Regions from separate parts of the Arthrobacter sp. zg-Y1219 genome, predicted to be linked through region 2. Evidence: predicted binding sites of a transcription regulator. Region 2 holds the regulator's gene; the other holds the start of a gene.
The links. Region 2 encodes LexA, which represses DNA repair genes until DNA is damaged. Its sites were predicted from a motif close to TCGAACANNTGTTCGA; they were not measured.
Positions count from the first base shown of each region.

Region 1: a site for LexA is predicted at 4,752-4,767, ahead of QNO00_RS04580 (HNH endonuclease signature motif containing protein). Genes of this name have one in related genera too.

Region 1 covers NZ_JASKLY010000008.1:70,206-80,869, forward strand. The annotation lists gene secA (preprotein translocase subunit SecA) at 1-1,599, opposite strand, end outside; gene QNO00_RS04575 (winged helix-turn-helix domain-containing protein) at 1,691-2,899, opposite strand; gene QNO00_RS04580 (HNH endonuclease signature motif containing protein) at 3,112-4,620, opposite strand; gene hpf (ribosome hibernation-promoting factor, HPF/YfiA family) at 5,312-6,028, opposite strand; gene QNO00_RS04590 (ComF family protein) at 6,199-7,083, opposite strand; gene QNO00_RS04595 (LpqB family beta-propeller domain-containing protein) at 7,231-8,994, opposite strand; gene mtrB (MtrAB system histidine kinase MtrB) at 8,984-10,664, opposite strand, start outside.
Region 2 covers NZ_JASKLY010000012.1:399,920-410,583, reverse strand. The annotation lists gene QNO00_RS08925 (histidinol-phosphate transaminase) at 1-524, opposite strand, end outside; gene QNO00_RS08920 (LysM peptidoglycan-binding domain-containing protein) at 726-1,184, opposite strand; gene lexA (transcriptional repressor LexA) at 1,591-2,412, shown strand; gene QNO00_RS08910 (ATP-dependent DNA helicase) at 2,574-4,622, opposite strand; gene hflX (GTPase HflX) at 4,615-6,183, opposite strand; gene QNO00_RS08900 (class I SAM-dependent methyltransferase) at 6,303-6,914, shown strand; gene dapF (diaminopimelate epimerase) at 7,032-7,973, opposite strand; gene miaA (tRNA (adenosine(37)-N6)-dimethylallyltransferase MiaA) at 7,994-8,968, opposite strand; gene miaB (tRNA (N6-isopentenyl adenosine(37)-C2)-methylthiotransferase MiaB) at 8,976-10,499, opposite strand; gene QNO00_RS08880 (permease prefix domain 1-containing protein) at 10,607-10,664, opposite strand, start outside.

The DNA.
Region 1 (10,664 bases), on a different contig from region 2:
CTTTTCGAGGGCGTCCGGCCAGGCGGCTTCGTACTCATCCGGGTTCTCGCTCGGATCCAGTCCCCGTCGTTCCAGTTCGGAGATGGCATTGAACTCGGCGTTGCCGCCGAGCATGATGTCAGTGCCTCGGCCGGCCATGTTGGTGGCGACGGTGACGGCGCCCTTGCGTCCGGCCTGGGCCACGATGGCAGCTTCACGGGCGTGGTTCTTGGCGTTAAGGACCTCGTGCCGGATGCCGGCCTTGGCCAGCTGCTTGGAGAGGTACTCGCTCTTTTCCACGCTGGTGGTGCCCACCAGGATCGGCTGGCCGGCGGCGTGGCGCTCGGCAATGTCCTGGACGACGGCGTCGAACTTGGCGATTTCGTTCTTGTAGATCAGGTCCGGCTGGTCGATCCGGGCCATCGGCCGGTTGGTGGGAATGGGCACCACTCCGAGCTTGTACGTGCTCATGAACTCGGCCGCTTCAGTCTCAGCCGTTCCGGTCATGCCGGCGAGCTTTTCGTAGAGCCGGAAGTAGTTCTGCAGCGTCACCGTGGCCAGCGTCTGGTTCTCGGCCTTAATGGTCACGCCCTCTTTGGCCTCAATGGCCTGGTGCATGCCCTCGTTGTAGCGGCGTCCGGCGAGGATGCGTCCGGTGTGTTCGTCAACGATCATGACTTCGCCGTTGAGGACCACATAGTCCTTGTCCCGCTTAAACAGTTCCTTTGCCTTGATGGCGTTGTTCAGGAAACCGATGAGGGGCGTATTCGCCGACTCGTACAGGTTGGAAATGCCCAGGTAGTCCTCGACCTTCTCAATGCCGGACTCCAGCACGCCCACGGTGCGCTTCTTTTCGTCCACCTCGTAGTCGGTGTCCAGGACCAGGCGCTGCACTACCTTCGAGAACTCGGTGTACCAGCGGTTGACGTCGCCGCTTGCGGCTCCGGAGATAATGAGCGGGGTCCGGGCCTCGTCGATGAGGATGGAGTCCACTTCATCAACGATGGCGAAGTGGTGGCCGCGCTGGACCAGTTCGGCGGCGCTCCAGGCCATGTTGTCGCGCAGGTAGTCGAAGCCGAACTCGTTGTTGGTTCCGTAGGTGATGTCCGCGTTGTACTGCTCTCGGCGGACTGCGGGGTCCTGGTTCGACAGGATGCAGCCACTGGTCATGCCCAGGAAGCGGAAGACGCGGCCCATCAGGTCCGACTGGTACTCGGCCAGGTAGTCGTTGACCGTCACGATGTGCACGCCTCGCCCGGTCAGCGCGTTGAGGTATGCGGGAGCGGTGGCGACGAGGGTCTTGCCCTCACCGGTCTTCATCTCGGCGATGTTGCCCAGGTGCAGGGCCGCGCCGCCCATCATCTGGACGTCGAAGTGGCGCATGCCCAGCGTGCGGCCGGCAGCTTCACGGACTGCGGCGAAGGCCTCCGGGAGCAGATCGTCCAGGCTCTCGCCGTCGGCGTAGCGTTCCTTGAAGCGGTCGGTCTCGCCCCGAAGTTCGGCGTCGCTCATGCCCCTGTACTCGTCCTCGAGCACGTTGATCGCATCGGCGTAGTTGCGCAGCGTCTTCAGCGTCTTCTTATCGCCTGTACGAAGAACCCGTTCGAGTAGTGATGCCACTGATTTGCTCCCAATCTAGTGTTGCCTAATTCTGGCGTCCCCAGTCTACGTGAGAGACGTTTGGTGGTGTGCAGGGGTTCCCGCAGCGGATCTATTCCCGGCATACTGCCAGTTTTAATGCCTCCGCCAAATCACCTGATGGTTTTACAATAACGTCGTCGAGCCCCAGCCAATCTGCCATCATACGTAGTTCCGCGGCAAGCTCAACGGCGGTGCGGGCCGGAGCGCCGTCCTCGCGGTGGGCGGCCTGGACCAATAGGGCCTTGTTTGACCGGTCAGCTTTGAGATCCACCCGTGCCGCAAATTCCTCCCCCAGCAGGAACGGCAGAACGTAGTAGCCGTACCGGCGCGCCGCGGGCGGAGTGTAAATTTCGAGGCGGTACCGGAAACCGAAAAGCGCTTCCAGCCGTTTCCGTTCGAACACCATGGAGTCGAAGGGGCTAAGGAGGGCACGGGCCGAGGAGCGGCGCGGGATAACCGTTTCCGCGTGCAGGTAGGCAGGCGAACGCCAGCCAGCGACCCGCACCCGGCGCAGTTTCCCCATGCGGACCAGTACGGCCGCCGCCGACGCGGTCTCCCGCTGGGGCAGCCGAAAGTAATCTGCCAGGCAGCGGACGGTGGCCACCCCGTGTGCGCGTGCGGCCAGTTCCGTCAGACGCAGTACTGCCTCCTGCGGATCGGACGACTCCAAAGCGGCAGGGCCCGCAGGGTGCACGGCAGCCGTGGGAGCGTAAAGACGCTCAAACTGCGGAGTCCGTCCGGCCGAGCTGAGCAGGCCTGACGCAAACAGGTCTTCGAGCACCCGCTTCGAGGCGTTCCAGTTCCATCCCCAGTTGTCTTTGGTCCTCACCTCACCGCCCCCCAGCCTGTCGGCTATTTCCCTCGCGGTGAGTGGCGGTCCGCCGGCCAGGAGCCCCAGGATCTGTTCGCTCAGCCGGTTCTTCACCTCGGTGGGAAGTGAGTGCGCTGTCATCCACACACGGCGTTGGACTGTCCGCAGATCGGGGAAAAGCTCCGGGCGGACGTAGCTGGCTTCATGTGCCCAGTACTCCACCATCTGACGCGGAGCCTTGGAGGCCAACCTGTCGGGAACGGCAGTATCGTACGGACCCAGCCTGGAAAACAGCGGCAGGTAGTGGCTCCGGGAGAGCACGTTCACTGAATCAATCTGCAGGAGGTGCAGCTGTTTCAAGACCCGGCCAACCGATCTTGAAGTGACGGTGGCGGGCCGCCCCTTGACCAGGCCCTGTGCGCCCAGCGCGGTGAGCCGCGCCTGCCGGGCGGTGAGGGTTGGTTCCATAATGCCCATCCTAGGTCCGAGGCTCCCCCGCTCTGACACGTGCCACGCACGGCAGATGGGCGCGGGGACTCCGACGTCCCTGCCACAGCCGAACGTCTCAGGGGCGAGAGCCGCATTCTGCTGATCCGCTGGTCGCTGCTGGTCGAAAGGGTTGCCGTACTCTTTGACTTCCGGCCGTACTCTTTGACTCCCGGCCGTACTCTTTGACTCCCTCAGAAAGGCGGCGGATCGTCGCCGTAGTCATCCGGATCGTCTGGAGCACTTGGTCCGCCGGCATCATGGGCCGGTGATGGATCAACGCCCGTTGCGTTGCCTCCGCGATTCGCCTGGCCACCATTCGCCTTGATGTCTGGTCCCGCCGATATCTCCGGCCGCAGTTGGCCGCCATTATCGCTACAGGTTTCCCGGGACAGGCTCAGCTGCGGTTCGGTGCGGTAACACCTGCCGCCCGGCGAGGTCCACTCAATCACCCCGGGACGAGGCTGTCGGGCTTTCCAGAACCCTTCGGTTTTGAACATGTGATGCCGCCGGCACAAATGCTCCAAATTGTCATGATCCGTCGGCCCGCCCCGAGCCCACGGCTTGGTGTGGTCAATCTCGGAAATCACCGCATTGGTCCGGCACCCCGGGAACCGGCACGTCCCGTCCCGCACCCGCAGGACCCGCTTTAATCCGTCGGGGACCTTCCGCCGTTTCCCGACCCGCAGGATCTCCTCGGTTTCGGGGTCGCGTTCCACCGGTGTCCATTTCGCCGCTTCCCGAGCCATCCGCCGAGCCGTTACGGGACTGATCGGTCCGTATCCGTTCAGTTCCGCCGGCCGGTCATCGGCACCGAAGAGGGTTTCGGCGTTGATCAGCACCAGAATCTCCGTCCGAGCCCTGGGACCATGGCCGAACCGGCAGGACCCGGCCCCCTTGCCGGAACCTGCATCAGAACCGGAGCCCTTACCGGAGCCGGCATCTGAGCCAGAACGCTTGCCGGTGCCCGAACCCTTACCTTCGCCGCTGGCACCCCTGCCGGAGCCGGATCCCTTACGACGGCCCTTGTGCTCGTGGCCGCCGAGCAAGTCCGTGAGGATATCCGTGCGCAACTGATCCACCGTGCGCGTGTCCCCGGCGGCCTGCTCACCCCGGGCCGCAACACTGAGCTGAGTAAAAATGGCTTGGGCTTTCTCGGCAGGCAGCAACGCCGAGAGCCAAGACATCCCGTCCGGCTCCGGCCGCACCCACACCGTCCGCTGCTCAAACGCCGTCACCTGCCGCTGCACGATGGTTTCCGGATAGTACTTCTCCCGCAGCCGCTGCGCCTTCACCCGAAACTGGGTTCTGGTCTGGCCCGCAGCCAGACCCAGCAGCTCGGCCTCGAACCCGGGCAGCTCCGCCGGCACCACGCCCACACACTGCTCCACCAGAGTCTCCACGTGACCGTAACTGATCTGCCCGGACTCCAACGCCTTCAGCGTGGCCGTGTTCCTGGTGCAGAGATCACCGGCCTGACTCATCAACGCCTTTCCGCTACCGGTAGGCACCCCCAGAATGGTCGCGGCTTCCTCCGCAGCGAGGCTAAACGCCATCTCCGCGTCCCGCAACCCGGTAACGGACAGCGCCTCGTCCTCGTAAACGGTCTGCAACCGGGACAGGACCCGAGCCTGCTGCGCCTGCACCCACCGCGACAAATGATTGAGGCGGGCCAACACTGTCCCGGTTTGCTCCTCGGTCAACGACTCCACGTTCTGCAGAACCAGAGACCCGTTCAACCCATCACCCGGCTCACCTCCGGCCCTCCCGGGCTCGGCGGCAAAGACGAATCGGCTGCAAGCTGCAGTCTCATCACCGGTGCCGGGAGTCCCGGTCGAAGATCCGTTCTGATCCATGACTAAAGACTTTCACCCGGCACTGACATTTCGGGTTCTAAGAAAGTCCAAAAGGATCCCAAAACAGGCCAAAACGCCCCCAAACAGGACGATTTGGGGACCCACAAATACCTGTCTTTTTCGATGGACTACCCACGCACCACAGCCGATACCTGTGCATGTAGCACGACTGCATCTGTCGGTCACGGCTCCTGCACCCTGCGCGCAGTCGACCCCATCGCACTACTGGCCGGCAGTCGCACAGGTTCCCCCGCAATGTTCCGCTCCGGGGCTGGCGTGACTCCACCAGGCAACAGGGGCAACAGAGAGTGGGAACCAGTGCGGCGCCGCCCCTAAGAGACTGGTTTCGCACTGAGGTGAAGGTGCCGCAGCCGAAAACCAGAAAGGCCCCCGGGCGGGTGAACTTCTAACAAGTTCTTCCCTGCCCGGAGGCCTTCCACAATAACCTCAACGGTTTCGCTCGTGATGCCTGCTGACCGGTCCCTATTCGCACCGGTTCACAGCCGGTGCAGGCTACCTCCGCAGTCCACGAGAGAACCTACGCGATCTTTGCTGCCCCTTCCGAAGGCCGGTAGGCCCGCGTTTCATCCCGCAGGTCTTCGGTGCCTTCGGCACAGCGGGAGTCCAAGGTGATGACACCGTAGGTCCAGCCCCGCCGCCGGTAGACAACGGAGGGGGCTCCGGTAGCAGAATCCACAAACAGGTAGAAGTCGTGGCCGACCAACTCCATGTTGTCCACGGCGGCGTCAAGGCTCATGGGGGCACCCGGGAAAACCTTGCGCCGGATCAGGACTGGGCTGTCATCTGTGGGTTCTGCGGTATCGGATTCGTCGACCGTCGATTCGGCCGCAGCTGCTGCGTTCTCCATCTGCACGTACAGGGGTTCGTCGCTGCTGACCGTATCCAGGTCTGCGGTAGCAACCCGCACGGCGACCGGGGTGTGCCGGCCGTGGTGGACTTTCCGGCGGTCGCTTGCCCGGCGCAGGCGCTCAATGAGTTTGGCGTAGGCCAGATCAAAGGCTGCAAACTTGTCGCCGGACGTGGCTTCAGCCCGTACCACCGGACCTCTGCCGATAACGGTAAGTTCCACGGTAAGAGAGCTGTCGGCCTCACGGACGTTGGGCTGCTTGGTGATTCGTGCGTCTACACGCTGGACCTTGTTCCCAAGGTTCTCCACCTTGGCGATTCGTTCCTCGGCATACTCCCGGAACCGGTCGGATACTGCAACGTTGCGTCCGCTGATCATGAATTCCATGGTGCCCTCCAATAGATTTCGGTGACACAGCAACGGCCGCTGCCAAAACCTCTGCGACCGCTGCCGCAGGAAAGCTCCTCTTCTTGAAGCTGTCCATACCAACACGTTAGATCACCCAACAGCGTTATTCACCTTCGGACATTCCGATTACCTGACCTGTTCGGCTTGGACTAGGCTCCTCCTTTGGTGTTATTTGCGTCACTTGCCGGAGCCGCTGTTGCAGCTATCACCGCGGCCCCTTCAACCCTTGCTCCGGCCGCCCTCAGCGCGCGGGCGGCCTCGGCGATAGTGGAGCCGGTGGTCAGCACGTCATCGACCACGAGGGTGCGGATCCCGGCCAGTGAGCCCGGATTCCCGGCCGTCATAGTTCCGTAAACATTGGTCCGGCGCCCTCTCCGCCCGAGGTTCTTCTGGCTGCTGGAGGCCCGCCCGGAAACTGCGGCGCTCAAAGCTTCGGGATGCAGGCGACTCCGCAGCCCCGCACCTGACAGCCGGACAATCGGCTTCACAGTGGTCTGCGCCGGAAGGAGACCACTGGCCTGAAGAGAGCCAAGGAGCAACCCCAGCGGGCTGTAGCCCCGCCGCTGCAGCGCACGCCGAGTGCCCGGGACCGGAACCAGGACGAGGCCGCGGCGTCCGGCGTCGGCGGCGGCCTGATGAAGCACGCCTGCCAGCATCGGACGCAGGACAGCGGCCAGGTCAGTGTGCCCGTGGTTTTTATAGGCGAGGACGACTCGCGCGAGGCTGCCGGCGTACCGCCCGGCAGCCAGCACCGGCAGCACGCTGTCCGCCGACGAATCACCGTCCGTTTCGGCACCGGGGAGCAGCTCGGCGGCATCTTGGGCATACCAGGGATGGGTGCCGCTGCGCCGGACCGCCCGCCGGCACCTGGGGCACAGCGAAGAGTCCGCCGCGCCGCAGACCACGCATGACGTCGGCAGCAGCGCCGCTGCCAACTCCGCCACCGCTGCGCCCATGGCGGCGGGCACGGGCTGCAAACGGCAGCGGTCCGCGGCCCTGCCCAGTCCGGACGCTGAGAGATCCACCATGCGCATACGGACAGCATGTCCAACGTCCGGCGCACAGGCTGCGGATCCGGACCGGCAGTGGACAAATTTCCCGGCACATCCGCCGCGCCTCCGCGGTGCAGGAGGAGTGCAGGAGAAGCCAAGGAGAAGTGGAGGACGAATCCAGGAGTAGTGCTACCCGGGGAACGCCGGATCGGTCAGCCCCTCGCTGACCTGATACCAACTGTTGCCCATCCGCTTGAACATCGCCGAGGGCGTCTGGACATAGATGTCCTGCCCGCCCTTTCCGGCACTCAGGCCGGTAATGCCGGCAAGTCCGGCCAGGGGCTCGGGCCTGGCACCCAACCCCAGGATGATCGGGGTGACCCGATCATCCTGCGAAGTCTGGACGACGACGATGGAGTCTTCGGTGACCCACTTGGCCCGGTCCACCGGAAGGGTCTCCGGGATGCCGGAGCCCGGATCACCCGTGACGGCCAGCTCCAGCGGGGTCGTCAAGGTGCGCGGGACGCCGGCGGCGTCCCGCACGACACCGGCCACCAACACCTGGCTGCTGCCGCCGTGGCTGGTGACCAGCAGGGCGCGTGACCCGTCGCGGGAGATCCGCAGCTCGGAAACGTTGACCTCGGCCAGCCACGGGACGGGCAGGGACAGGATGTCCTCGGCTCCGCCGCCCGGGGGCAGGGCCAAGATGGTGGCGCCGCCGCCGGCTTGGGAAGCCGTCCACGTCCACTTCCCCGGATCAATGCTGGGGGCCGTCAGCAAGCTGCCCTCCACAACTCTGCGGACTTCCTGGTTCGGTCCGGTCATGAACAGGGACGATCGGTTTCCGTTCAGGAAGGCGATGGTCGCCAGGTCCAGTGAGAGGGCAGGGTCCCGGGGCGCGTGCTCGGCAACGCTGGGAATCCCCTCGATCGGTTGCGGCTGTCCGTCCTTAATGTAGGCCAGTTCGTTCTGATAGGCGCCGATCTGCGTCCCGCCCACCTCGGGGTCTGCCACCGCCTCAACGAGGGCGCTGCTTTCCTTCCCCAGATCCACGGAACGCTGGTTGACGGTCATGTTCACCGAGTTCACGTTGTTGAGGTTGACCAGGTTCTGATGCAGCTGCAGCGCCATTTGCTGCCGGTTCAGGTCACTGGAATCCTGCAGGACGTCGGCGGACAGATCGACTGTCGCGGCTCCGGACACCACCGGCACGGCATCCCGGGCCAGTGCGGTGCCGGCCGGAAAGGCACTGCTCACGGCTCCCTGCAGATACGGTGCCGGTCCCTCGAGCATGGCTTTGACCACGTTGGCCACGAGCCCGGATTTCTGCGCGAACCAGCGGGTGTCGGGAACCCAGAAGTCGAAGCCGCTCGAGTAGAAGTAGAGGTTGTGGGAGAGGAACAGCAGCGAAAAACTGACCTCGGAGACGATGATGCCGTTGGGCACGGCACTGATTCGCCACTGCCCGTCCACCTGTTCCAGGTTGGCGGTCAGCGTTTCGGTGGTGCCCGAGGCCCGGTCCGTACGGATCCCGCGGTTATCAACCGAACCAACCACTTCGAGCTGGATGGAATAGGTGTCCCCCTCGGGGGACGGCACGATGTTCGGATCGGCGCCGTAGATCAGCACGCGGTCGGTGGGAATCCAGGTTTCGGCTGCGGAGTCCGTCAGGAATTCCCGCGCCACGCTGTAATCGTCGGCGGCACCCGTCCCCGCTGTGATGAATCCCTGCAGTATCTCCCCCGGCGTTTCTCCCCCGTCTTCGCTGGGGCCGGGCGGCGCGACGGCAAAGCTGTCCACGACCAGGTTTCCGTCACTGTCGGCGGACGCCGTGCCCACCGGACCTGTCGTGGGAATGGAGGAACAGCCGGAAAGCACCAGCAGCACAGCGGCAACCATAACAATCAGCCGGGAGAACGGACGCGCAGCGGCGGAGTGCGTGCTAGCTGGCATCGGTCTTCTCCTCAACTGGTGGTGGTGCCGGGGCGGCCAATGCCCGGGTACCCGGTGCGCCGTCGTACGGGGACAGAGGAACGGGCGAATCCGTGAACGGTACCCCATGCCGGCGCGGCAGCGTGAGCCGGAAGCAGGCGCCGTCCCCCGGGCGCCCCCAGACCTGGAGCAGGCCGCCGTGCAGCAGCGCATCCTCGACGGCGATCGACAGCCCGAGACCACTGCCTCCGGTGGTTCGCGCCCGGGCCGGGTCGGCTCGCCAGAAGCGGTCAAACACGCGGGACGCTTCCTCCTCGGTCATGCCGATCCCGTGATCCCGCACGGCCACTGCGACGGCGTCCATGTTGGATCCGATGGCAATCTCTATCGGCTCGCCTTCCCCGTGCTCCAGCGCATTAACGACAAGGTTCCGAAGGATCCGCTCGATGCGCCGCGGGTCCGCGTCAACCATGCAGCTGGTTTCCTTCGAGACGATGGTGACCGTGGAACCGATGTTCAGGGCCAGCGGTTCCGTGGCTTCGATGACCTCGCGGACCACGGCGAAGATGTCGGTGGGTTCCAGATCGGGGGTGGCCGCACCGGCGTCGAACCTCGAGATTTCCAGCAGGTCAGCCAGCAGGGCCTGGAAGCGCTCGACCTGGTGGTACAGCAGCTCCGTGGAGCGGCGGCTGATCGGGTCGAACCCGTCGCGGGCGTCGTAGAGCACCTCGGCTGCCATGCGGACGGTGGTCAGCGGGGTGCGCAGTTCGTGGGAGACGTCGGAGACGAAGACCTGCTGCATGCGTGAGAGCTGGGCAAGCTGGGTGATCTGGTCCTGCAGCGTGGCCGCCATGTGGTTGAAGGAGGCCGCCAGGCGTGCGACGTCGTCCTCGCCCTTGACCACCATGCGTTCCTGGAGCTCGCCGGCAGCCAGCTTCTCGGAAACCGCTGCGGCATCGCTGACAGCGCCGACACCGGCCTTCGCGACGATCCACGCGATGGTGCCGATGATCACCATCAGCAGCCCGCCGGCGATCCACAGGATGCGGTGGATGTCGTCCAGGGTCTGCTGCATGGAGGACAGGTCATAGATGAGGTAGAGCGCATATTCGGCGCTGTCCGGCGGCAGCGTGACCTTGGTGCCGAATGCCAGTCCCGGTTCGCCGTGGGCCAGGGCCAGCGGGGACCAGTGGATGGTGTCCTGGTCGCTGTTCACGTCGATGCTCCGGACGGATTCGCTCAGGACGGAAGGAATGCTGCCGGCAGTGATGCCCTCGCCCAGGGTCTGGGAGACAAACAGGTTCTGTTCCTGGTCCGGCATGGGAGGAGTGAGCAGGTACAGCCGGCGTGCGTCGGCGCCCTGCCCTTCCAGCAGCGAAAGGGTATTCGAGACCAGCCGCTCGGTTCCTTCACGGTCCGTTGCCGCCGTGGTGCGGAAGTTTTCCTTCGCCGAGTTGAGTCCGGCGGTGGCCTCGGACTGGAACTGGCTCAGACGCTCCTCGTAAAGGGCGTCCGCGATCTGGTGGGATAAGAACGCGCCAACGCCGGCACAGGCCAGCGTGACCAGCAGCAGCGTGGAGACCACCGTCTTGAACAGCAGGGACCGCCGCCACCGGCGGGCGATCCGCTGAAATGTTGCCCTGCGCAGGGTGTCGCGGAACCGCTTGAGCGTCCGCACCGTTGCAGGCAGG
Region 2 (10,664 bases):
GCAGTGCCGGTGGGGTTGTTCGGCGTGCAGAGGAAGACGATGTTCGGAGCCTGCTCGCGGACCTGTTCCGCTGCGGCTTCCGGAGTCAGCGTGAAATCGCCGCTGCGGACGCCCGTGACATAGCGGGTGCCGGTGCCGCTGGCCAGCAGCGGATACATGGAATACGTGGGCGGGAAGCTCAAGGCGGTCCGGCCCGGGCCGCCGAAGGCCTGGAGGATCTGTTGCAGGACCTCGTTGGAGCCGTTGCCGGCCCAGATGTTCTCCGGGCTCAGTCCGTGGCCGAGATAGCCGGCAAGCCGCTCGCGAAGTTCAGTGAATTCCCGGTCCGGATAACGGTTCAGTCCGGCCACCGCCCGCTCAACGGAAGCTACGATCGCCTTCCGCACCTGGTCGGGCAACCCGTGGGTGTTCTCGTTGACATTGAGCAGGATGGGCACATCCAGCTGCGGCGCACCGTAGGGTGTCAATCCTCGGAGATCCTCGCGCAGGGGAAGTCGGTTCAGTCTTTCCAGCTGTTCAGTCACCTGTACAGCTTAAGACTCGAAGGCGGGGCGGGAAGAATCCCTCCGGCCGGGCAGGCGGGTTGTTACGCCCCGAGTTGCGCTGTTTGTAATGGCGCCGTGTGTGATTGCGCCGCTTGGGATAGCGCCGTGTGTCATTGCGCCGCGCCGCCGGCACATCAACTTGCGATTGCACCGTTTGTGTTTGTGCAGCGCCGTGGCGCCTCAGCGCTGGGTGGGAATGAACAGCTGCACGCCGACCGGAACCCGGTCATCGGAAAGGTTGTTCAGCTCCATGATCTCCGCGACCACATCGCGGGGATCGCGGTCGGGAGCAAATTCCTCGGCCAAGGCCCACAAAGAATCACCGGCACCGACGCTCACCTGCACGGTCTGCGTAACGTCGGGCGCCCCGCCCGAGGAGGCCATGGCGGGAGCCGTGAAGAATCCCAGGACCGTGAGTGCGGCAGCCGCGGTCAGCATCAGGGGAAGGCCGATAAACACCAGCCGGCCGCGGCGCGTCAGCCGCAGCTGCCGCCGCTCGGCGGGCACCGGCACAGCGGCCGGATTGGTGGACCCGGCAACGGGCCTCGGCGCTGAGGCCCGGGCGGCCGTCAGCTGAGGTCGGGCCGGGGCGGAGATGAAACGTGAGATGGGGTTTGACAGGTGTATCTGGGCGGGCATTTCAGCACCTTTCCGGTTCGATGGCCGCAGGAAATAACCGAAGCCATATTCGAACGATTGGAAGCTATCTGACATCTTTGGACTCCGGCGCGCTGCCATCATCGAAAGTATGTTCGATTCTTGTGAACTCATTTCTAGCACCTATCTACTAACAAAGTCGAGACTCGCTCGAACAAATGTTTGAAAACGTTGCTCCGCTCGCCTAGCGTTGAGCATGAGGAAGAGGTTCATCCGGTTCCGTCCGGACCGAAGCCGGAGCGCGGGCTCCGCAGCGGTTCGTACAGGACCACTGAATCAGCTGCCTCTGACATAACCGCCGGCACGGCTTGCACAGCGTTCCAGCCCCGACATTCACCCGACCAGCTCCGGCACCGACCGGACCAGCTGACCCCGAAGGGAACCCCACGTGGCCCGCAGGACTGCTTCCGAAGACAGCACCAACCAGCCAGCGGCAACCGGCTCCCGTGCGCGTGCGAAAGGTCTGACTCCGCGGCAGAAGACCGTTCTGGAGATGATCCAGCGTTCCGTCAGCACCAACGGTTACCCGCCCACCATGCGGGAAATCGGAGACACCGTGGGGCTGGCAAGCCTTTCCAGCGTGACCCATCAGCTCATGCAGCTGGAGAAGCTCGGCTACATCCGCCGCGACCCCAAGCGCCCCCGCGCCATGGAAATCCTGATTCCGCTAATGCTGCGGGACGGAAAGGCCGTCGCTCCGGGCGAGGACTCAGCCGGTTCCCCGGCCGAGTCTGCGCCGGCAGCCGCCGGCTCCCGCACCGGCGAAGACGGCGCCGGCGACAAAGCAGGCTCGGCTGCCGGAATGGCCACGGTCACCGAGCTGTCGACCTCCGTTGACACGGCCATGGTGCCGCTGGTGGGCCGCATCGCCGCCGGCGGTCCGATCCTCGCTGAACAGGTTGTCGAGGACATCATGCCGCTGCCCCGCCAGCTGGTGGGTCACGGAGACCTGTTCATGCTCAGGGTCTCGGGCGACTCCATGGTCGACGCCGCGATTTGCGACGGTGACTGGGTGGTTGTCCGCCGGCAGCCCACGGCTGAGAACGGCGACATCGTTGCCGCCCTGCTGGATGACGAAGCCACGGTCAAGACCTTCCGGCAGCGCAACGGCCACACCTGGCTGCTGCCGCAGAACACGCGCTATGAGCCCATCGTGGGCGACCATGCAGTCATCATGGGCAAGGTTGTCTCGGTGATGCGCTCGCTCTAGCGGGCCCCGCACACAGCAGCGGTCCCCGCGGCGGGATTCCACGGGTGGTCTCCCGCGAGGGCTGGAGCGGATAACGGGTGGAGTAACGCGGAAAGGGCGGTTGGAGTTATCTCCGACCGCCCTTTCCGTTCGGTGGTGCCGCCCGTTCAGTGGTGCCGGCGCTACTTCCGCGCAGGGGCCTTCTCCGCCGCCGCCGACTGCTCGGCGAGCCGCCCCAGAACCGAGAGCACCACAGAGCGGTCAGTCGTGGACCAGAACGGCGGCAGGGCTGCCTTCAGGAAGCTGCCGTAGCGGGCCGTGGCCAAGCGGGAGTCCAGGATGGCCACCACACCGCGGTCCCCCGCGGCACGGATCAGACGGCCGGCACCCTGCGCCAGCCGGACGGCCGCGTGGGTCGCGGCAACTGACATGAAGCCGTTGCCGCCGGCCTTGGCCACTGCGCGGGTGCGCGCGGTCATCAGCGGGTCATCCGGACGCGGGAACGGTATGCGGTCAATCAGCACCAGCCTGCAGGCGGCGCCCGGCACGTCAACGCCCTGCCACAGCGACATGGTGCCAAACAGGCAGGTGTCGGGTTCCTCGGAGAACTGCTTGACGAGCGAGGACATCGAGGACTCCCCCTGGCACAGGATCGGGAAATCCACCCGGGTGCGCATCGCGTCGGCGGCCTCCTCGGCCGCCCGGCGCGAGGAGAACAGTCCCAGTGCTCCGCCGTTCGAGGCCTTCAGAAGCGCCTCGATTTCATCCAGCTGCGCCTCCGAGGTGCCCCGCTCGGGCTTGGGCAGGTCCTTCGCCACGTACAGCACGCCCTGCCGCGGATAGTCGAAAGGACTGCCGACGTCGGTCCCCGTCCACGACGGCGCGCCAGGCCCCAGGAGCCCCAGAGCGCCGGCCACAGGGCCAAATTCGGATCCGATGGCAAGGGTCGCCGAGGTCAGGACCACGGTGTGGCCGTCGAACAGCCCTTCACGCAGCCGGCCGGCGACCGACAGCGGGGCCACGTTCAGGGTGGCGGGAGCGGTCTCATCCGGGGGCGAGTAGCCGCCCGACGGCGAGAAGGAGCTGGGCCGCGAAGCCCAGATCACCTCACCGGCCGAGGGAGCACCCAGCAGCCGCTCACAGAGCGACAGCACGGCCATCAGCCGCGACCGCGCGGTCTGGCGTCCGCCGTCGGCGGTTTCCCCGGGCTCGGGCTTGGAGTCGGAGAGCGCCACCCGGCAGGCTTCCCGGACTCGGCCCACTGCCTGCTCCTGCTCCTCGTTCAGTCCGGCGGCGAGCAGGCCCGAGGGCACGTTCTCCATGGATTTCTCAAAGGCGCGGGACGCTTGGGCCAGTTCCTCCACGGAAGCGGAGGTGTGCTTGCGGGCGGCAGTCACCGCTGCGGAGATCACGGTTCCGGACAACTGTCCGGTGACCGCGCCGGTCACCCGGTCCTGCAGCTCGTGGGCTTCATCGATGACCACCACGTCATAGTCCGGCAGCACGGCCAGCCCTTCGAAGGCCGCGATGGCGAGCATGGCGTGGTTGGTGATGACGACGTCGGCCACAGCCGCCTGGGCGCGTGCGCGCTCGCTGAAGCATTCGGCGGCCACGGGGCATTTCTGCGCGCCCAGGCACTCCATCGAGGTCACCGAGACCTGGCGCCAGGATTTGTCGCTGACTCCCGGAATCAGGTCGTCGCGGTCGCCGGTGTCGGTTTCCTCGGCCCATTCGCGCAGCCGCACCACCTCGCGTCCCATCGCCGAGGTGGGGGCCGGTGCCGGATGTCCCACCGCGCGGTCCTCCCCCATGGTGAACAGGGCGCCGGCGGGGTCCTCCTCTTCCGGAAATCCCCCGCCGGTTTTGTGCAGGCAGACGTAGTTGCTGCGGCCCTTGAGCAGCGCGACGTCGACCTCGCGCGGCAGGTTGGGCTTGAGCGTCTTGAGCAGCCGCGGCAGGTCGCGGCCCACGATCTGGGACTGCAGCGCCAGTGTGGCGGTGGAGACCAGCGTGGGCTTGGTGCTTTCCAGCGCATGATGAATCAGCGGCACCAGGTAGGCCAGCGACTTGCCGGTTCCGGTGCCCGCCTGAACCAGCAGATGCTGTTTCTCGTCGATCGCGTGCGTGACTTGGCGGGCCATTTCATGCTGGCCCGGACGGTTTTGTCCGCCCATGCCAGCGACGGCGGTGTCCAGCAGTTCCAGGACTTCGCCGGTGGTGTCTTTACTCATGGGTGACGAACGGCTCCAGTTCAGCGGCCAGGCCCTCGCGGACCATCACGTGCAGGCGGGTGCCTGCTTCGGAGTGCTCCACCGACAGGATTTCGGTGTCCGAGCTGTGCAGCCGGGAGACGATCTCGCCGCGCTCGTACGGAACCAGCAGCTGCAGATCCACCCCGGGGCGGGGAATGCCCTCGGAGATGGCCTGCATCAGCTCGTCGATGCCTTCGCCGGTCCGGGCGGACACCACCACGTGGCGCCGCTCCTTTTGCCGGAGCCGTTCCAGCACAAACGGATCCGCGGCATCGGCCTTGTTCAGCACGATGATCTCGGGCACCTTGCGGGCGTCCACATCCGTCAGCACCGTGCGCACCGCGGCGATCTGGCCCTCGGGATCCGGATGCGAGGCGTCCACCACATGGAGGATCAGGTCAGCATCCGCGACTTCCTCCAGGGTGGACCGGAAGGCTTCCACCAGCTGGGTCGGCAGGGACCGCACAAAGCCGACGGTGTCGGCGAGCGTGTACCCGATGCCGTCTTCGGTTTGTGCCTTGCGGATGGTCGGGTCCAGGGTGGCGAACAGGGCGTTCTCCACCAGGACTCCGGCATCGGTGAGCCGGTTGAGCAGCGAGGACTTGCCGGCGTTGGTGTAGCCGGCGATGGCCACCGAGGGAACCTGGTTGCGGTGCCGGTTGGCGCGCTTGGTTTCCCGGGCGGGCTTCATGGCCGCAATTTCGCGGCGCAGTTTGGCCATCCGGGTGCGGATCTTCCGGCGGTCCAGTTCGATCTTGGTTTCACCGGGACCGCGTGAGCCCATGCCGGCGCTGGCGCTGCCCACCTGGCCGCCGGCCTGGCGGGACATGGATTCGCCCCAGCCGCGCAGGCGCGGCAGCAGGTATTCGAGCTGTGCCAGCTCCACCTGGGCCTTGCCCTCGCGGGACTTGGCGTGCTGGGCGAAGATGTCCAGGATCAGCGCCGTGCGGTCGATGACCTTGACCTTGACGATGTCTTCAAGGCCGCGGCGCTGCGACGGTGCAAGTTCGCTGTCGACAATGACAGTGTCGGCGCCGGTGGCGGCGACAATGTCCTTGAGCTCCTGGGCCTTGCCCGAACCCAGGAACGTTCCCGGATCCGGCTTCAGCCGACGCTGGATGATGCCGTCGAGCACCTCGGAACCCGCCGTCTCGGCGAGTGCCGCCAACTCCTGCAGCGAGTTTTCGGCGTCCTCCGCCGTTCCCTCGCTCCACAGGCCGGCCAGCACCACGCGCTCCAGGCGCAGCTGCCGGTATTCAACCTCTGTAACGTCCTCGAGTTCGGTCGACAGGCCGGCCACGCGCCGCAGTGCGTGGCGGTCGGCCAGGTCTTCCTGGTCGCCGTCGTGCGTGGAATGCCCGACGTCCCGGGACAGAGCCTGTGCCCTGCCGCGCCGGGCCTCGCCGGCGGGCGCTTTGGCCTCAGCGGCGCTCTCCTTGGCGAGGATCCTGTCAATGACCCCCTGGATGTCCTCCGGGCTCAGCTCCGTGTTGGGCTGGGCGGAATCGGACGTGCCAGGGCGGGAATTGTTGATCGTCATAATCTCCTTATAAGCCGTGTTCTCCATGGTAAGTCAGTGCACGGACATTTGGGCGCGTGATCTTTCGCCGGTGCATCCGGTTTTCGCTGCCTGCCGCAGACCCACTAATCTGGTTTGTTATGGGTTCAGACCATTACTTCAGTTCACAGCCCTCGGGCCCCGAGGTCCGCAGGCCGCTCCGTGTCACTCTCGGCGGCCTCGACCGTACGCTCGTGACCTCCGGCGGGATCTTCAGTCCCGATGCCATCGACAAGGGAACCGTGGTCCTCCTGGACGAGGTTCCCGATCCTTCCCCCGCCGGCAACCTGCTGGATATCGGCTGCGGCTGGGGTCCTATCGCGCTCACCATGGCGCTGAAGTCCCCCGCGGCGCGGGTGTTCGCCGTGGACGTCAACGAACGCTGCCTGGCCCTGACCCGCGACAATGCCGCCGCTCTGGGCCTGGCCAACGTCACTGCATCCCGTCCGGAAGAGGTCGATCCGGACCTGAGGTTTGACACCATCTGGTCCAATCCGCCCATCCGCATCGGCAAGGACGAGCTGCATGCCCTGCTGCTGCTGTGGCTTCCACGTCTGGCTCCCGAAGGAACCGCGTGGCTGGTGGTGCAGAAAAACCTGGGCGCCGATTCGCTGCAGAAGTGGATCGCCGACCAGTTGGGCGCCGGCTATTCCGTCTCCCGCCACAGCACTGCCAAGTCCTTCCGGATCCTCAAGGTTCAGCGCAAACCCTAAGACGGCCGGATGCCGGCCATCCGCCGGGAGTAACTTCCATGACCGCTACAACCGCGGCCCGGAACGCTTTATTCCGGGGCGCGGTTCTAGCTGCGCCCCGGAATGAAGCGGTGCCTGCTAGAGCAGCGTGCCGCGCGCCACGAGGGCTGCCGGCCCGCTGAGTTCCACGTGTTCGCGGCCGTCCTCGGCGGTCAGGAAGCGGACGCCGACGACGCCGCCGGGCACCGTGACCGCCCATTCGTTCGGGGCGTCCCGGCCGGCCCAGAACCGGGTGGCGACTGCGGCGGCGCAGGCCCCGGTGCCGCAGGAGAGGGTCTCCCCCACGCCGCGTTCATGCACGCGCATGGTCAGCAGTCCCACGCCGTCCACGACCAGCGGATCGGCGGGCACCACGAATTCCACGTTGGTGCCGTGCTCCGGTTCCGGCTGCACCGACGGTGCGGCGGCGAGGCTGGTGGCCGCGAGTTCGGTCAGTTCGGCCAGCGCCACCACGGTGTGCGGATTGCCCATGCTCACGGACAGTCCGGGGCGGGGAACCTCCAGGCCGTCGGCGTTGACCACGGCATCCATGGCCTTGGCGGCGGCGGAATCGGGGTCAAGGAACTCCCACGGGCCCATGTCAACGGCGTAGCCGCTGTCCACCCGGGTGACGGTCTTGGTGCCGGCGCGGGTACCGATGGTCAGGGTCTCCCCCTCGCCCAGCTCGACAAGGCCTTCGGCGAGCAGGAAATGCACAAACACCCGGACGCCGTTGCCGCACATCTCCGACACGCTGCCGTCCGAATTGCGGTAATCCATGAACCATTCAGCCGTGAGGTCGCTCTGCAGCAGGGCCTGGCCCTCGGGCAGCTGGGCCGAGCGGATCGCCCGGATGAAGCCGTCGGCGCCGATGCCGCGGTGCCGGTCGCACAGCGCGGCCACTTCGGCGGCGGCAAGGTCGCGCTCCCCGCCGGGGTCGGCCACCAGGACAAAGTCATTGCCGGTGCCGTGGCCTTTGGCGAAGGGAAGGCCGGCCAGGGAGGCGGGCAGGCCGGAATCGGATAACCCGGAATCGGACAAGGGGGCTGAGAGCTCTGTGTTCACTGTTCAAGGATAGCGGCGGCGGCCCGGGCGGTCAGTTCGGGGTCGTCCCAGTCCAGCCAGGTGATCCGCGGATCGGCCCGGAACCAGGTCAGCTGGCGGCGGGCAAACTGCCGGGTGGCCACCACCGTCTGTTCCGCGGCCTGCTCCACGGTGGATTCGCCGTCGAGCACCTGCAGGAACTGCGAATAGCCCAGGGCCCGCCCGGCCGTCCTGCCTTCCCGCAGTCCGCGGGCCGCCAGGGCTTCCACTTCGGCGAGCAGGCCCTGCTCAACCATCCTGTCCACGCGGGCGGCCAGCCGCCGGTGCAGCAGGCTGCGTTCCACGCTCAAGCCCACCTGCACCGCGGGCTGGAAGTACTCTCGGGTGGGCATGAAGGAGCTGAACGGCCGTCCGGTGAGCCGATGGACTTCCAGGGCGCGGACCACGCGCCGGCCGTCGCCGAGCCGGTCGGCGGACACCGGATCCACCTCCCGCAGCCGCAGGCGCAGTGCTTCCAGGCCGTCGGCAGCGAGCTCCCGCTCGAGGTCGGCCCGGAGCAGCGGATCGGTGCCGGGGAATTCCAGGACATCCAGGGCGGCCCTGACGTACAGGCCGGACCCGCCCACCAGGATCGGATAGCGGCCGCGGGATCGAATGTCAGCAATCAGGGCGCGGGCCTGCGCCTGGAAGGCCGAGACGCTCGCTTCCTCGGTCACGTCCATGATGTCCAGCAAGTGGTGCGGGACGCCGCGGCGCTCGGCCACGCTGATTTTCGCGGTGCCGATGTCCATGCCCCGGTAGAACTGCATGGCGTCGGCGTTGATCACTTCACCGCCGAGTTCCAGGGCCAGGGCGACACCCAGATCGGACTTGCCGGAGCCGGTGGGCCCGACGACGGCGACCACCGGACGCGTGCGGGCGCCGTCGTCGGCTGCGTGCTCGCTGCGGGCGCCGTCGTCGGGCGCGGCGGGGCCGGAAGGCAGGGTGCTCATCCGGGGACTAGGAGCGCGGAGGCAGCGTCGGCATGCCCAGCGAGACGCCGGGTTTTCCGCCGGCGGTCCCGGGTGCGGGGACGCCGCAGGAATCGGCCTGCGACCGGTCCCAGGCATCTCCGGCGCGCGAGCGGCGCAGGGCGTAATCCGCGGCTGAAGCCGGATCCGAAACCAGATGGAAGGAAGCCGCTGAGGTGATCGGCACGGTGACCAGGTCACCCGGGCGCGGCACCGGGCTGCCCTCGGGGACGGAGAAATGCACCAGGCGCTGGTCCCGGGAACGTCCGGACAGGCGGCCGGTCTCGTCGGACTTGCGGCCCGATCCCGCAGTGACCATTACCTCCACGGTGGTGCCCACCTGTTTGGCGTTCTCTTCGGCCGCGATGCGGTCCTGCAGGGCGGTCAGGCGTTCGAAGCGTTCCTGGACCACTTCCTTGGGCAGCTGGTCCGGCAGCTCCGCGGCGGGTGTGCCGGGGCGCTTGGAATACTGGAAGGTGAAGGCGGTGGCGAAGCGGGACCGTTCCACGACGTCGAGCGTTGCGGCGAAGTCCTCCTCCGTTTCGCCCGGGAACCCCACGATGATGTCGGTGGAGATGGCGGCATGCGGCATGCGCTCGCGGACGCTGTCCAGGATGCCCAGGAACTTCTTGGACCGGTAGGAGCGGCGCATGTCCTTGAGGACCTTGTCGGAGCCGGACTGCAGCGGCATGTGCAGCTGCGGCATCACGTTCGGCGTTTCAGCCATCGCGTCGATCACGTCCTGGGTGAACGCAGCGGGATGGGGGCTGGTGAAGCGCACCCGTTCCAGGCCTTCGATGTCGCCGCAGGCTCGCAGCAGCTTGGCGAACGCCCCGCGGTCTCCGAACTCTACCCCGTAGGAATTCACGTTCTGTCCCAGCAGCGTGACTTCGATGGCGCCGTCGTCGACCAGTGCGGAGATCTCGGCGAGGATGTCGCCGGGCCGGCGGTCGCGTTCCTTGCCCCGGAGCGCCGGAACGATGCAGAACGTGCAGGTGTTGTTGCAGCCCACGGAGATGGAAACCCAGCCCGCGTAGACGGAGTCGCGCCGGGTGGGCAGCGTGGAGGGGAAAACGTCGAGGGATTCCAGGATTTCCAGCTGCGCCTCGTTGTTGTGGCGGGCCCGCTCCAGCAGGGCCGGCAGCGAGCCAATGTTGTGCGTGCCGAAGACGGCGTCAACCCAGGGTGCCTTCCGCTGGATGGTGTCGCGGTCCTTCTGCGCCAGGCATCCGCCCACCGCAATCTGCATGCCGGGGCGTGTTTCCTTCACATGGGCGAGCATGCCCAGGTTCCCGTAGAGCTTGTTGTCAGCGTTCTCGCGCACCGCGCAGGTATTGAAGACGACGACGTCGGCCTCGTCACCGGGGGCGGGCACGTAACCGGCGTTTTCCAGCAGGCCGGAAATGCGCTCCGAATCGTGGACGTTCATTTGGCAGCCGAAGGTCCGGACCTGGTAGGTGCGCGGGTGCTGCAGATGCTCAGCGGGGGACGGGGAAGATACAGTCAAGCTCACATTCCTAGGGTACCTGCCGCGGGGCGGGGCGGCTGGCCGCGGCTCCAATCCACGAAAGTACCGAAAAGCGCCGGACGGAATTCTCCTCCCGGCGCTTCCGGCGACCGCTAGGAGGATGCCGGCGTGACCGCATCCTCGCGGCTGGTTTTCCAGGCTTTCCGGAAA